One region of the Exiguobacterium sp. UBA3968 genome, then DNA from elsewhere that is predicted to be linked to it. Evidence: riboswitches for the same ligand, from Rfam matches in the RefSeq annotation. Region 1 holds a riboswitch; the other holds the start of a gene.
The links. Region 1 has a riboswitch for S-adenosylmethionine ahead of B3S86_RS13615 (amino acid permease). Riboswitches for the same ligand answer to the same signal wherever they lie in the genome.
Positions count from the first base shown of each region.

Region 2: it holds a riboswitch for S-adenosylmethionine, as region 1 does, so the genes downstream of both, metK (methionine adenosyltransferase) here and B3S86_RS13615 (amino acid permease) in region 1, are expected to answer to the same signal.

Region 1 covers NZ_DGCW01000007.1:169,824-175,610, forward strand. The annotation lists gene B3S86_RS13605 (MarR family winged helix-turn-helix transcriptional regulator) at 1-124, shown strand, start outside; gene mmuM (homocysteine S-methyltransferase) at 195-1,127, opposite strand; gene B3S86_RS13615 (amino acid permease) at 1,102-2,505, opposite strand; SAM riboswitch class I at 2,583-2,684, opposite strand; gene B3S86_RS13620 (polysaccharide pyruvyl transferase family protein) at 2,793-4,313, opposite strand; gene B3S86_RS13625 (ketopantoate reductase family protein) at 4,518-5,432, opposite strand; gene B3S86_RS13630 (GntR family transcriptional regulator) at 5,614-5,787, shown strand, end outside.
Region 2 covers NZ_DGCW01000005.1:1,635,687-1,641,473, reverse strand. The annotation lists gene B3S86_RS10235 (EAL and HDOD domain-containing protein) at 1-349, shown strand, start outside; gene pckA (phosphoenolpyruvate carboxykinase (ATP)) at 376-1,944, opposite strand; SAM riboswitch class I at 2,179-2,305, shown strand; gene metK (methionine adenosyltransferase) at 2,434-3,642, shown strand; gene B3S86_RS10220 (GNAT family N-acetyltransferase) at 3,780-4,268, shown strand; gene B3S86_RS10215 (serine aminopeptidase domain-containing protein) at 4,347-5,051, shown strand; gene B3S86_RS10210 (class I SAM-dependent methyltransferase) at 5,102-5,698, opposite strand.

The DNA of each region.
Region 1 (5,787 bases):
CACCATCTACCGAACCGCACGTCTCGCGAGCATCGAACGTCTACTGACAGACTGGCCAGCGGATGATGCAGAAGATTTCGGACGCCTATTGCAACAATTCAATCGCGCCTTGCGCGAACGGTAATGGAATCACACCATTAAAAAAACGGACACGAAATCAATCGATTTCGTGTCCGTTTTTTCGTCATCATTCATCACGTATGAGAAACCTGGCAAACCGAACGAATTTGCGCGATATGTTCCGGTGAAGTTCTACAACAACCGCCAATCAATCGTGCTCCAGCTTCATACCATGTCTTTGCGATGGCTTGGAACGACGTGCACTGATTCGTACCCGACCACGTCTTTGCGACCGGATCATAGACTTCACCGGAGTTCGGATAGACGATGATTGGAACACTCGTCAACGTCTTAACGTGACGGATGAAGTCGGTCGCGTAGGATGCTGGAAAACAATTTGCACCGATTGCTGCAAGTTGCGGATGCTGTCCGATTGTCTCGATGCATATCGCAAGCGGTGTTCCCTCACTGATGTGCGTCGCATCTTGAAGCGAGAACGTCAGCCAAGCAGATACTTCCAGGAACGCTTCGAGAATCCCGAACAACACGACAGCTTCCTCAAGCGACGGAATCGTCTCGAATGCCAGCAGATCAGCCCCCGCTTCAATCAAGGCTTCGATGCGCGGTCTGTGGAAGGCTTCTAGCACATCTGCTGACACACCATAATGACCGCGATACTCAGAACCATCTGCTAAGTAGGCACCATAAGGACCAACTGATCCCGCAATCAATGCGGCACTCTTTCCGCTACGCGTCCGTGCATCTTGCGCTAAGGTAACCGTTTGTCGAATTAACGCTTGTGCTTCCTCGGTCGTGATGTGACGTTGCTTGAATCCTTCGATACTTGCTTGATAGCTTGAGGTGATCGCAACATCGGCGCCCACTTCAAAGTAATCGTGATGGACACGCTCAATCTGTTCCGGTGCTTCGATTAAGAGGCGTGCTGACCAGAGTGGATCGTTCAGGTCGAATCCCTTTTGTTCGAGTTCAGTCGCAAGCGCACCATCTAAAATTAGGAAAGGAACTTCCTGTAATCGTTGATCAACTGGATTTTTGATTCGGGACATCTTCAACACTCCGTTTCTGAGAAGAATTCGTGAACGCATGAACGACATAACAGATCACGATGAATGGGATACCGCAATACAAGGCGACTCGTTGCGTCGGATCAAATCCGATACCAATCAGGGAAATCAAACAGACGACGAAAGCGGCGATCGGTACCAATGGAAAGAGTGGTGTACGATAGACCAATTCGTCGACCGTATGCCCTTCGCGGAGGAATTGTTTCCGGAAGCGATACTGCGCAACGCTGATACTCATCCAGACGACGACGACAGCAAGGCCGGAAATCGAGACGAGCGCAATATAGACACTTCCTGCTGCATAGATGCTAGACAGCAAAGCAAGTCCTCCGCCAAGCATGCTGAACAATACAGCTCGAAGTGGAACCCCACTGGGCGTCACCTGGGCGAAGAAGCGCGGAATCATGCGTTCGTTCGCAAGCGACCAAAGCATCCGGGAGGCAGCGTAAAGCCCAGAGTTCGCTGCCGACAAGATCGCTGTCAGAATGACGAAGTTCATCACGTCTGCCGCATACGGAATTCCGATTCGTTCGAACACCGCAACGAACGGACTTTCGAGCACGCCCTTCCCTTCCGTTGGCAATAAGACGGCTAATACGATGATCGTACCGACGAAAAAGAGGACGAGTCGCAAAATCGTTGTTCGGATCGCAAGCGGAATCGTCCGCTTCGGATCGACCGCTTCACCCGCTGCGACGCCGATCAATTCCGTTCCTGAGTAAGCAAAGTTCACAGCAAGCATCGTCATGAAGATCGCAAATGCTCCATTTGGAAACAATCCTCCTTCCGTTAAGGAAGAAAAGAATGGTGCTGGGCTACCATCTTGTAATGGGATGAAGCCAACGATGGCTCCCGCACCAAGTAAAATGAAAGCAATGATCGTTACGACCTTAATGGCGGAGAACCAAAACTCGACTTCAGCAAATACGCGGACCTTCAAGACGTTGATACCAAGGATCATCGCAGCGAATAATGCACTGAACACCCAGACTGGAATCGACGGGAACCAACGTTGCATTAAAATGCCTGCTGCCGTGAATTCTGAACCAAGGGCGACCGTCCACGTCAGCCAGTAGAGCCAGGCCACCGTATAACCGGTACCGGGTCCGATATACTTCGTTGCGTACTTATGGAATGATCCGGTTTCCGGCATGTGTACAGCGAGTTCGCCAAGACTTAGCATGACTAAGTAGACGACGACGGCTCCGATCAAATACGACAAAATCGTTCCGACACGTCCCGCTTGTTCCAACGTATAACCTGTACTTAAAAATAATCCTGTTCCAATGACGCCTCCTAACGACAGCATGATCAGATGACGTGATTCCATCTTGCGTCGAAAAGCTCCGCTCGTTTTCATGAATCCATTTCCTCCTCGTTCCACCTATTTCAAACAAAAAACGCATCCTCACGGATGCGTCGGTCGACAATTCGGAAATCTTATCGATCGGGTGCAACACCCGCAGGAATTAGCACAGTATCTTTCGACCTGTTGCTGAGGTTTCATAGGGCCAGTCCCTCCACCTCTCTGGATAAGTATGTAATTGTTCCTAACCCTATCAAGTCTTTTCCGAATTGTCAACGCAATTCAGAATACTCCTACCAAAAAACATTCCGTATCGTAATGATCCGGAATGTTAGAACGTTTTATTTTTTAGCAAATAAATCCGCTGTTTTTAAGGCTGCCCGAACCGCTTTCCGGTTCAATGTTCCTTGCTGATGCTTCATTTTCTTCGTTTGAGCAGCCAGTTGTGCTTTGAGCGCCGCAATTTCTTGATCTTTTTGAGTCGTCGTTGTCTGTTTCTGCAATGCTTTGATTTTCTTATCTTTTTCGGCCAATTGCGCTTTTGCCTGTTTTTGCGCATCCGCGATTTTTTTATCTTTTTCGGCTAATTTCTCTTTTGCCTTTATTTGTGTATCTGCGATTTTTTTCACTTGTTCTGGGAAGAAGCGTTCGAAACGAGCTACTGCTTCTTCGAGACTCACGCCAGAAATCGGTTGAACCGGTGGAAGTAGTTCCGCTTGCGCCATTTGACGGTCAAACGGTACATTCTCAGGATAGTTCGTCTCTTGATAAATGTGTTCAAGATCATTCACGTTCAAGAAATCAACGAAGTTGTCGAAGTTACGTGCTTGAACACGTACTGGACTTTGGAAATCAGCATTGGCTACGACGTCGGATAATTGTGTATCCGCTTTGATGTCGTTCGCCCAAATATGCGTCAACTGATGATAATCCGTTAGTTCGCGCATTCGTGCATCCTTTGGAATGAGGATACTCGGCGTACCCGCAAGCGTTGCTGTGATATTTCCATGCAAGCGCGCACCAAAACTGAGGTCTGCCTGCCCGATGAAATCGAACCATGTTTGTGCGTTCAAGAAGAAACGAACACGATCGTTCATGTAAGCAGGATCCGACATCTTCACCGGATAGTTCGTCACGGACAAATCTGCGATCGGATGCGTTCCTGTATACGTCAATTTCAGTTCCTTCATCCATTGGGGAATGAAGTAATGATTCGGATACTCTTCCATTCCGCGCGTAATGAAATCAAGAACATTTTGTGGTGCTAAACGTGACGAGTTGACCGTAATCATCGACTCGGGCGTAATGTTCGTTTCACGAATATGTAAGTCGCGACCAAACGCGTACATCGAAGGACATCCGATGACACGATGATCAATGCCTTCGCGAAAACCAAGACGCGTCAAGTATTTCGACGTGATTTCCCCACGAAGACCAAGCATGCTTGAGCGCTCGAGAACGGCACTGACGAATGCTTTAACATCTTCATCGAACGGGAATCCACCATCTAAGTCTGGTTCAAACGGTGCACGTAATCCTACACCAATGACGACGACTGGAATTTTTAATTTCTTGATAAGGCGGGTGTACTTCCGCAACGTCGGTACGAATTCTTTTCGGAATGCGTCCGCTAACGGAATGACATAAAGATCAAAGTTGGCATTGATTTCGTCCGCCCGTTCTTCATCGTAATAGTAATAGTCCGGTGTAATCGTCGTACCTTCTGTCATCAACGTCCGAAAGATACTGTATTGATAAATGAGATTTCCAACGTTTCCTCCAATGGAATTATGTTTCATCAAATAAGGAGCATCGAACTGTTCGAATGGTGTCATACCTGCACGAATAATAATACGTTTCATAATGGATAAACTTCCCCTCTCGTCTGCTTCATTCGTCCTTGCAAGAAAAAATGCGGAAAAATATATTATCACTTTTTTTCAATCTCATTAACAATAGATGAATTTTATTTCGGAAGTCAACGATTCCTAGGGGAAACAGGTCTTTCGTCATCAAAACGAAACATTTGTACTACTCCATTATTTTTCTAAAATAGAAAAATGTAACTATTTAATCGTTCCAAGATACATGCGTAAGTTTGCTTCGACTAATTTTAAAGCTCTGAACCGTTCTGTCGAAGTAGGTTTTAACAAGGCGCTGAAAAAATGTTCCACTTCGACTGGCTGACCTTTTTCCATATCGCGCAACATCGACGATTTCATCGTATCTTCCATCGCATGCATCTGCTTCAATAGCACCGTTTCTGTATCGTCATTGAAGACCGCGCCCTGTTCTTCCATCGCCTGTTTCGCTTCGTTCATGACGTCTACAATCATCTGACGCCCGACAGCTTCTTCCCGAATCGAACCAATCGCTGAACGAAATAGCGTCGTCACACCCGCAAATGTCGAAATGAAAAGATACTTTTGCCACATGTCATCCATGATATGCATCGAGTACGCCATCGGTGCCTTCGCTTTCGCAAAACGTGTTGCGATCTCCTGCAAACGAGCTGTTGGTTTGCCGGTTCGTGAGCCAAACAACAGTCGATGTGACGGACTCGTCTGTAAAATGCGTCCTTCTGCATCAAGCGTCGATTCAATGAAGCAAAGACCGCCCAGTACACGCTCTTCTCCGAAGACTTCTGTTAACCGACGAATATGTTGCATGCCATTCAATAAAGGAATGATATACGTCTCGTTCGAAACGAATGGCGTAAGATCCTTTAAGACATCATCTAAGTGATAGGCTTTCGTCGAAAGCAAAACGACATCAAATACGTGATCCGGTCGCATGTCTCGTGTCACTAACTGAGGCGTGATCGTGATATCGCCATGAGGACTAGTGATCTGTAGACCTGTTTTTTGTAATTGTTCATATCGCTTCGGACGGACGAGAAAGGTCACCTGTTCACCTTGCTCAGCAAGACGGCCCCCGAAATAACCTCCGACTGCTCCTGCACCTACAACTAAAATGTTCATATGTACTATCTCCTCCTTACCCGTTCTGGTTATTGATTACTCCTTCACCCTAACATATTTGGAACCGATTTCCTGATTGCCAGTTGATCTCTAAGATTTAAGTGAAGCGTTTGCATTTTAAAGAAAAACGTATATACTAACTTGTATACAAGTATACTCACTCTAGAAATCAGGTGATTTTATGTCAGAACTGTTATACCCCTTGAAGTGGTTGTCAAAAGCTTCTGCCGGAGATCGTGTCGCGCACGAACTACGAATGCGGATCATTTCAGGAAAAATTGAAAGCGGTACCATCTTATCCGAAAACAAAATAGCCTCTGATTTTTCAGTCAGTCGCTCACCTGTCCGTGACGCG
Region 2 (5,787 bases), on a different contig from region 1:
CTGTGAGTTGTTTGCAACAGAAACAAGGACGCTGCAACAAGAGAGTGCCTATATGATCGGCTTGTTATCGCATATCGATGCGTTATTGTCCGTTGATATTGACGACATCATCGATCAATTGCCAATCGAGGATTCCTTGAAGATTGTCCTCCAAGGAAAAGACCATCCGTTCCGGGATTGTCTAGTGCTTGCGATCAGCGCAGATCGCGGTGATTTCGAACAGTTCGAATTGCTCAGTCAACGGTTAGGTGTATCACTTCCGCGAGCATATGCGTTACTTACGGAAAGTCAGGAGTGGCTTATGCAAAAAGAGATGCATCTTCAAGAAGAGACAGATGCCATTCTATAAAAAAAAGAGCCCTGAGGCTCTTTTTTTTATAGACATGGACCTGCTGACTTGATCGCATCCGTCGCACTTTCGAAACGAAGGAAATTATGTTGGAATTTCTCAGCAAGCGAACGCGCTTGTGTGTTGTATTCGTCAGGATTTGACCAGACGCGTACCGGATTGAGTAATTCACTTGGAACACCAGGAACTTCAAGTGGCATATGAAGTCCGAAGATTGGGTGCTCTTCTGTTGGAATCGCTGCAAGTGTTCCGTTGACGGCAGCGTTGACCATCGTCCGTGTATACGATAGCTTCATTCGACTACCTGTCCCGTAAGCACCGCCTGTCCAGCCTGTGTTGACGAGATAAACGGTCACACCGTGACGATCAATCAGTTCTCCGAGCATCGTCGCATACTTTTCAGGTATCAGTGGAAGAAATGGTGAACCGAAGCATGTCGAGAACGTTGCTTCCGGTTCCGTGATACCACGCTCTGTTCCAGCAAGTTTTGATGTATAACCTGATAGGAAATGATACATCGCTTGTTCTTTCGTCAATTTACTGATCGGAGGCAAGACGCCATACGCATCAGCCGTCAAGAAGACAATCGTCTTCGGATGACCAGCCCGTGATGGAACAGCGATGTTATCGATCGCTGTGATCGGATAAGCAGCACGTGTATTTTCTGTCAACGATGTGTCATCATAATCAGGATGACGAGATTCATCGAGCACGACGTTTTCAAGGACAGTTCCGAAACGGATCGCATCAAAAATTTGCGGTTCTTTTTCGCGTGACAGATTGACCGTCTTCGCATAACATCCACCTTCAATGTTGAAGACGCCGTCATGCGACCAACCATGCTCATCGTCACCGATCAATTGACGGCTATCGTCTGCTGACAGGGTGGTCTTACCAGTACCGGATAGACCGAAGAACAAGGCGACGTCGCCTTCGTGTCCGACGTTTGCTGAACAGTGCATCGAAAGGACATTTTCTTGTGGTAAGAGGTAGTTCATGACAGAAAAGATCGATTTTTTGATTTCGCCCGCATATTCGGTTCCGCCGATCAAGACGATCCGGTGTTCGAACGACATGGCGATGAATGTCTCGGAATTCGTTCCGTCAACGGTAGGATCTGCTTTGAAATGTGGCGCGTAGACGACCGTGAACGGTTCGAAGGCAGCCACTTCAGGATACTCGCGTAAAAAGAGTTGTTTGGCAAACAGGTTATGCCAAGCGTATTGTGTGAGCACACGAACCGGAAGGGTGAAGTGCGTATCTGCCCCAGCAGCAGCTTCTGTGTAGTAGAGCTGATCGGCCTCGTTCATGTAACGAAGAACCTTTTGTAACAATTGTTCAAATTTGTCTCCATCCATCGGTTGGTTAACATGACCCCAATCAATGTGAGACTCGCAGGAAGAATCACGGACGATGAACTTATCTTTTGGTGAACGACCTGTAAATTTCCCCGTTTCTACAGATAGTGCGCCGTTCTCAGCAAGGACACCTTCTTCGTTTCGAATCGCATGTTCGACAAGTTCAGCAACAGATAGTTGTTTGAACACATGCTCTTTCTTGAGTAGTTCTTCGATATTCAGGACCGTCATCGGCATCCTGACCCCACCTTTCCCCTACGTTGGTTTTGGCTCACTGCATTTAGTATGACACATTCATTATATATGACATACTAAAGGGAGCGCAATCATTTTCTGGTGCTGATTTCTATTTATCTGGAAACGCTTTCAGCATTAATAGTTTAACATCTCTTTTAAAAAGTTTCGACTAGAATTTGAAACCTTGCTTGACAGAGTAGGTACAACTTTATATCATGTAATTCGTAACGGATACTCTTATTCTGAGCAGGTGGAGGGAACAAGGCCCGAAGAAACCCGGCAACCGTCCTACATTAATTCATATATTAATGAGGGAAAAGGTGCTCTCCTGAAGCGAAGTAAACACTTCGAACGATAAGAGGGTAAAGGAAGAACGCACAACCTTTCCCTGACCATTTTTTGGACTTGGAAAGGTTTTTTTCATTTTACCGTCCCACTCAACTAGGGGAAATGAGTACACCGTCAAATTCTTTTTTGGGAGGGTCATACATGACAAACCTTAATCGCCGACTATTCACGTCGGAGTCAGTCACTGAAGGTCATCCAGATAAAATCTGTGACCAAATTTCGGATTCAATCCTCGATGCGATTCTTGCAGCGGATCCAAACGCACGTGTTGCGGCAGAAACTTCTGTTACAACAGGTCTCGTTCTCGTTGCAGGTGAGATCACGACATCCACTTACGTCGACATTCCAAAAGTCGTTCGTGAAACGATTCGTGAAATCGGCTACACACGCGCGAAATACGGTTTCGATGCGGATACATGTGCTGTATTGACATCGATCGATGAGCAATCAGCAGATATCGCTCTTGGTGTCGACCAAGCGCTTGAAGCACGTGAAGGTAGCATGTCTGATGCAGAAATCGATGCAATCGGTGCAGGAGACCAAGGTCTTATGTTCGGTTACGCAACGAAAGAAACACCAGAACTCATGCCACTTCCAATTTCGCTTTCGCACCGTCTCGCACGCCGTTTGGCAGAAGTGCGTAAAAACGGTCAACTCGACTACCTTCGTCCGGACGGAAAAACACAAGTCACGGTCGAATACAACGAGAACAACGAGCCGGTTCGTGTCGATACGATCGTCATCTCGACACAACATGCGGAAGAAGTTACGCTTGAGCAAATCCAAGCTGATTTGAAAGAACACGTCATCACACCGGTCATCCCGGCTGAATACATCGACGCAGCAACGAAATTCTTCATCAACCCAACTGGTCGTTTCGTCATTGGCGGACCACAAGGAGATGCTGGATTGACTGGTCGTAAGATCATCGTTGATACGTATGGTGGATACGCACGCCACGGCGGTGGAGCATTCTCAGGTAAAGATCCAACAAAAGTCGACCGTTCAGCTGCATACGCAGCACGTTACGTCGCGAAGAACCTCGTTGCTGCAGGTCTTGCAGACAAAGCAGAAGTTCAACTTGCGTACGCAATCGGTGTCGCGCACCCTGTATCAATCGCAGTTGATACATTCGGCACAGGAAAACTTCCTGAAGCACAACTCGTCGAATTGGTTGCTGAAAACTTCGATCTTCGTCCGGCTGGAATCATCAACATGCTTGATCTCCGTCGTCCGATCTATCGTCAAACAGCTGCATACGGTCACTTCGGTCGTACAGATGTTGAGCTTCCATGGGAGCAAACAGATAAAGCAGCAGTTCTTGAAGAACAAGCAAAACGTTTCGCATAATCAAAAAGTCCGGAAATCCTACGTGGGTTTTCGGGCTTTTTTGTTTCCGCGGAACTTTGCAGGAAACGAATGTTTTTTCTAGAAAAGGGTAAAAGTACATGAGTCGATTTGTATGAGTATAAAGGGGGGTTCCGATTATGGAAATACGCGAAGCTATTCCAGCTGATGCAGGACGTATTCATGACATTGCTATCACATCTTGGTTGGATACGTATGAAGAAATCTATTCCGAACGTTCGAAAGCGCATTTCGTGCAGGAGGCGTATCCGCAAGAAGAAGTCGTTCGTGCGATCCGGACGGCGGAAGAAGCACGGGGAGAGTATTTTTATGTCGGAATCATCGACGAGGAAATCGTCGGTTTCATTCATGCTGTTGATGTCGAAGGAACATGGGAGATCATTCGGCTTTACGTCTTGCCGGAATATCAGCAAAACGGAATCGGAAGACGTCTGATTCGTGAACTCGAACGACAAGGAGCCGTCCCACTCGAAGTCTACGTGGAAGCACGTAACTATAAAGCGCGTCAATTCCTGACCTCATTTGGTTTTGAAGAACTTAGTGAGATGACGGAAGAAGTGTTTGGGCAAGCGGAATCAGTCGTTCGTCTTCGCCATGTTGCCTCGTGAAATCCGTCTCGGGACGGTTTCGTTTGCGTTTGAAATAAGGTATCGTGAAAAGGAAGTATGAAGTGAAGAGGTGAGTTTGTGGTTGAACAACCAACAGGAATCATCGTATTAGTCTATCCGTTACAACTGCGTGCCCGTCCGAGTGAAGCTTTGATTCGAGTACTCGAAAGAGAGTATGAAGTGCTACTCGTCGACGCACCACGTCGCATTTCGTTTGAAGAGCACGGTCAACTGTTAAAAGAAGCATTACGCGAAGCAGGAAAACGAAAGCTACCGATTCATATCATCGCCTGTAGCATGGGGGCACTCGTCGTCAATCGTCTGTTGCAAGAATATGAACTACCAGTCGCAAGTCTTGCGTTCGTTTCACCATTGTTTGATTGGCATCCGTCGAAACAACTCGGAGGTGTCAAACAAGTCTTCGCGAGTGCGTTTGATCGTTTCCGTCCCGATGCGCCACTCGGTACGTTGCCGTTTGGTCAAAGTACGGAAGATACCGTTCGCATCGGTGAACTGACGTATGCGCAGTACCGGGAAATCGAAGAAGAGATCGTCGTACATGACGAGGAACGAAAAAAACTGCCTCGTGTAAACTTGGCTTGTTTTTATGCACCAGACGATCAGTTCGCAGACGTCAAACTGACACTCGAAGTATGTCGGAAAATGGGTGGCGATCAGATTTACTTACAACGTCTACACGGTTTCCCGCATTTCAGCTTTGAACGGTTGAATACACGGTTTGCGGAAAAATTATTGTTGTTTTTTAAATTAGTCGAAGAATGAAAGAAGTGATGGTTTCCATAGCGGAAGCCATCACTTCTTTATTTCTACTGTCAGCGCACTTTTTTCTCGATCGCGATGATGAACGGTGGATGATTCTGTTGATTCAAGAAGCGGTACTGAAGAACGGCATAACCTTGCTGATCAAGGGCTGTGACGTAATCTAGGACAGCATCGCGTTCCCGTTTTCCTTCAAGATGACCGTGATAGACGACAAGGACGACAAGACCACCAGGTGCAAGTACCGGGAGGAGAGCGTCGAGTGCTTCAAGCGTCTCTTCACCTGTCGTCGTGATCGATTTATCACTTCCAGGCAAGTATCCGAGATTGAAGACGCCGGCACGAACAGGCCGTCGTTCGTCCGAAAGACGCGCACCAACATGGATGTGACTTTCGTGATAAAGATCGACGCGTTCTAACATTCCGGCTTCGTCGAGACGTCGTGTCGATTCCTCGATGGCTTGAGCTTGGACGTCGAACGCAAGGACTCTACCTTCTGGACCGACGCATTCTGCTAAGAACTGCGTATCATGTCCATTTCCGGCAGTCATATCGACGACGCAGTCACCAGGTTCGATGACGGACTCCAGTAATTGTTTCGTATAAGGTAGTACACGGGCAAGTGACATGGCATAGACTCCTGTTCCTATGGGCTGTTTTTCTCTTTATACATGATCATCGTATGTATGATTCCTCCTGCATTATACCATCTTTTGAGTCATTGACGAAAAGTGAAGTG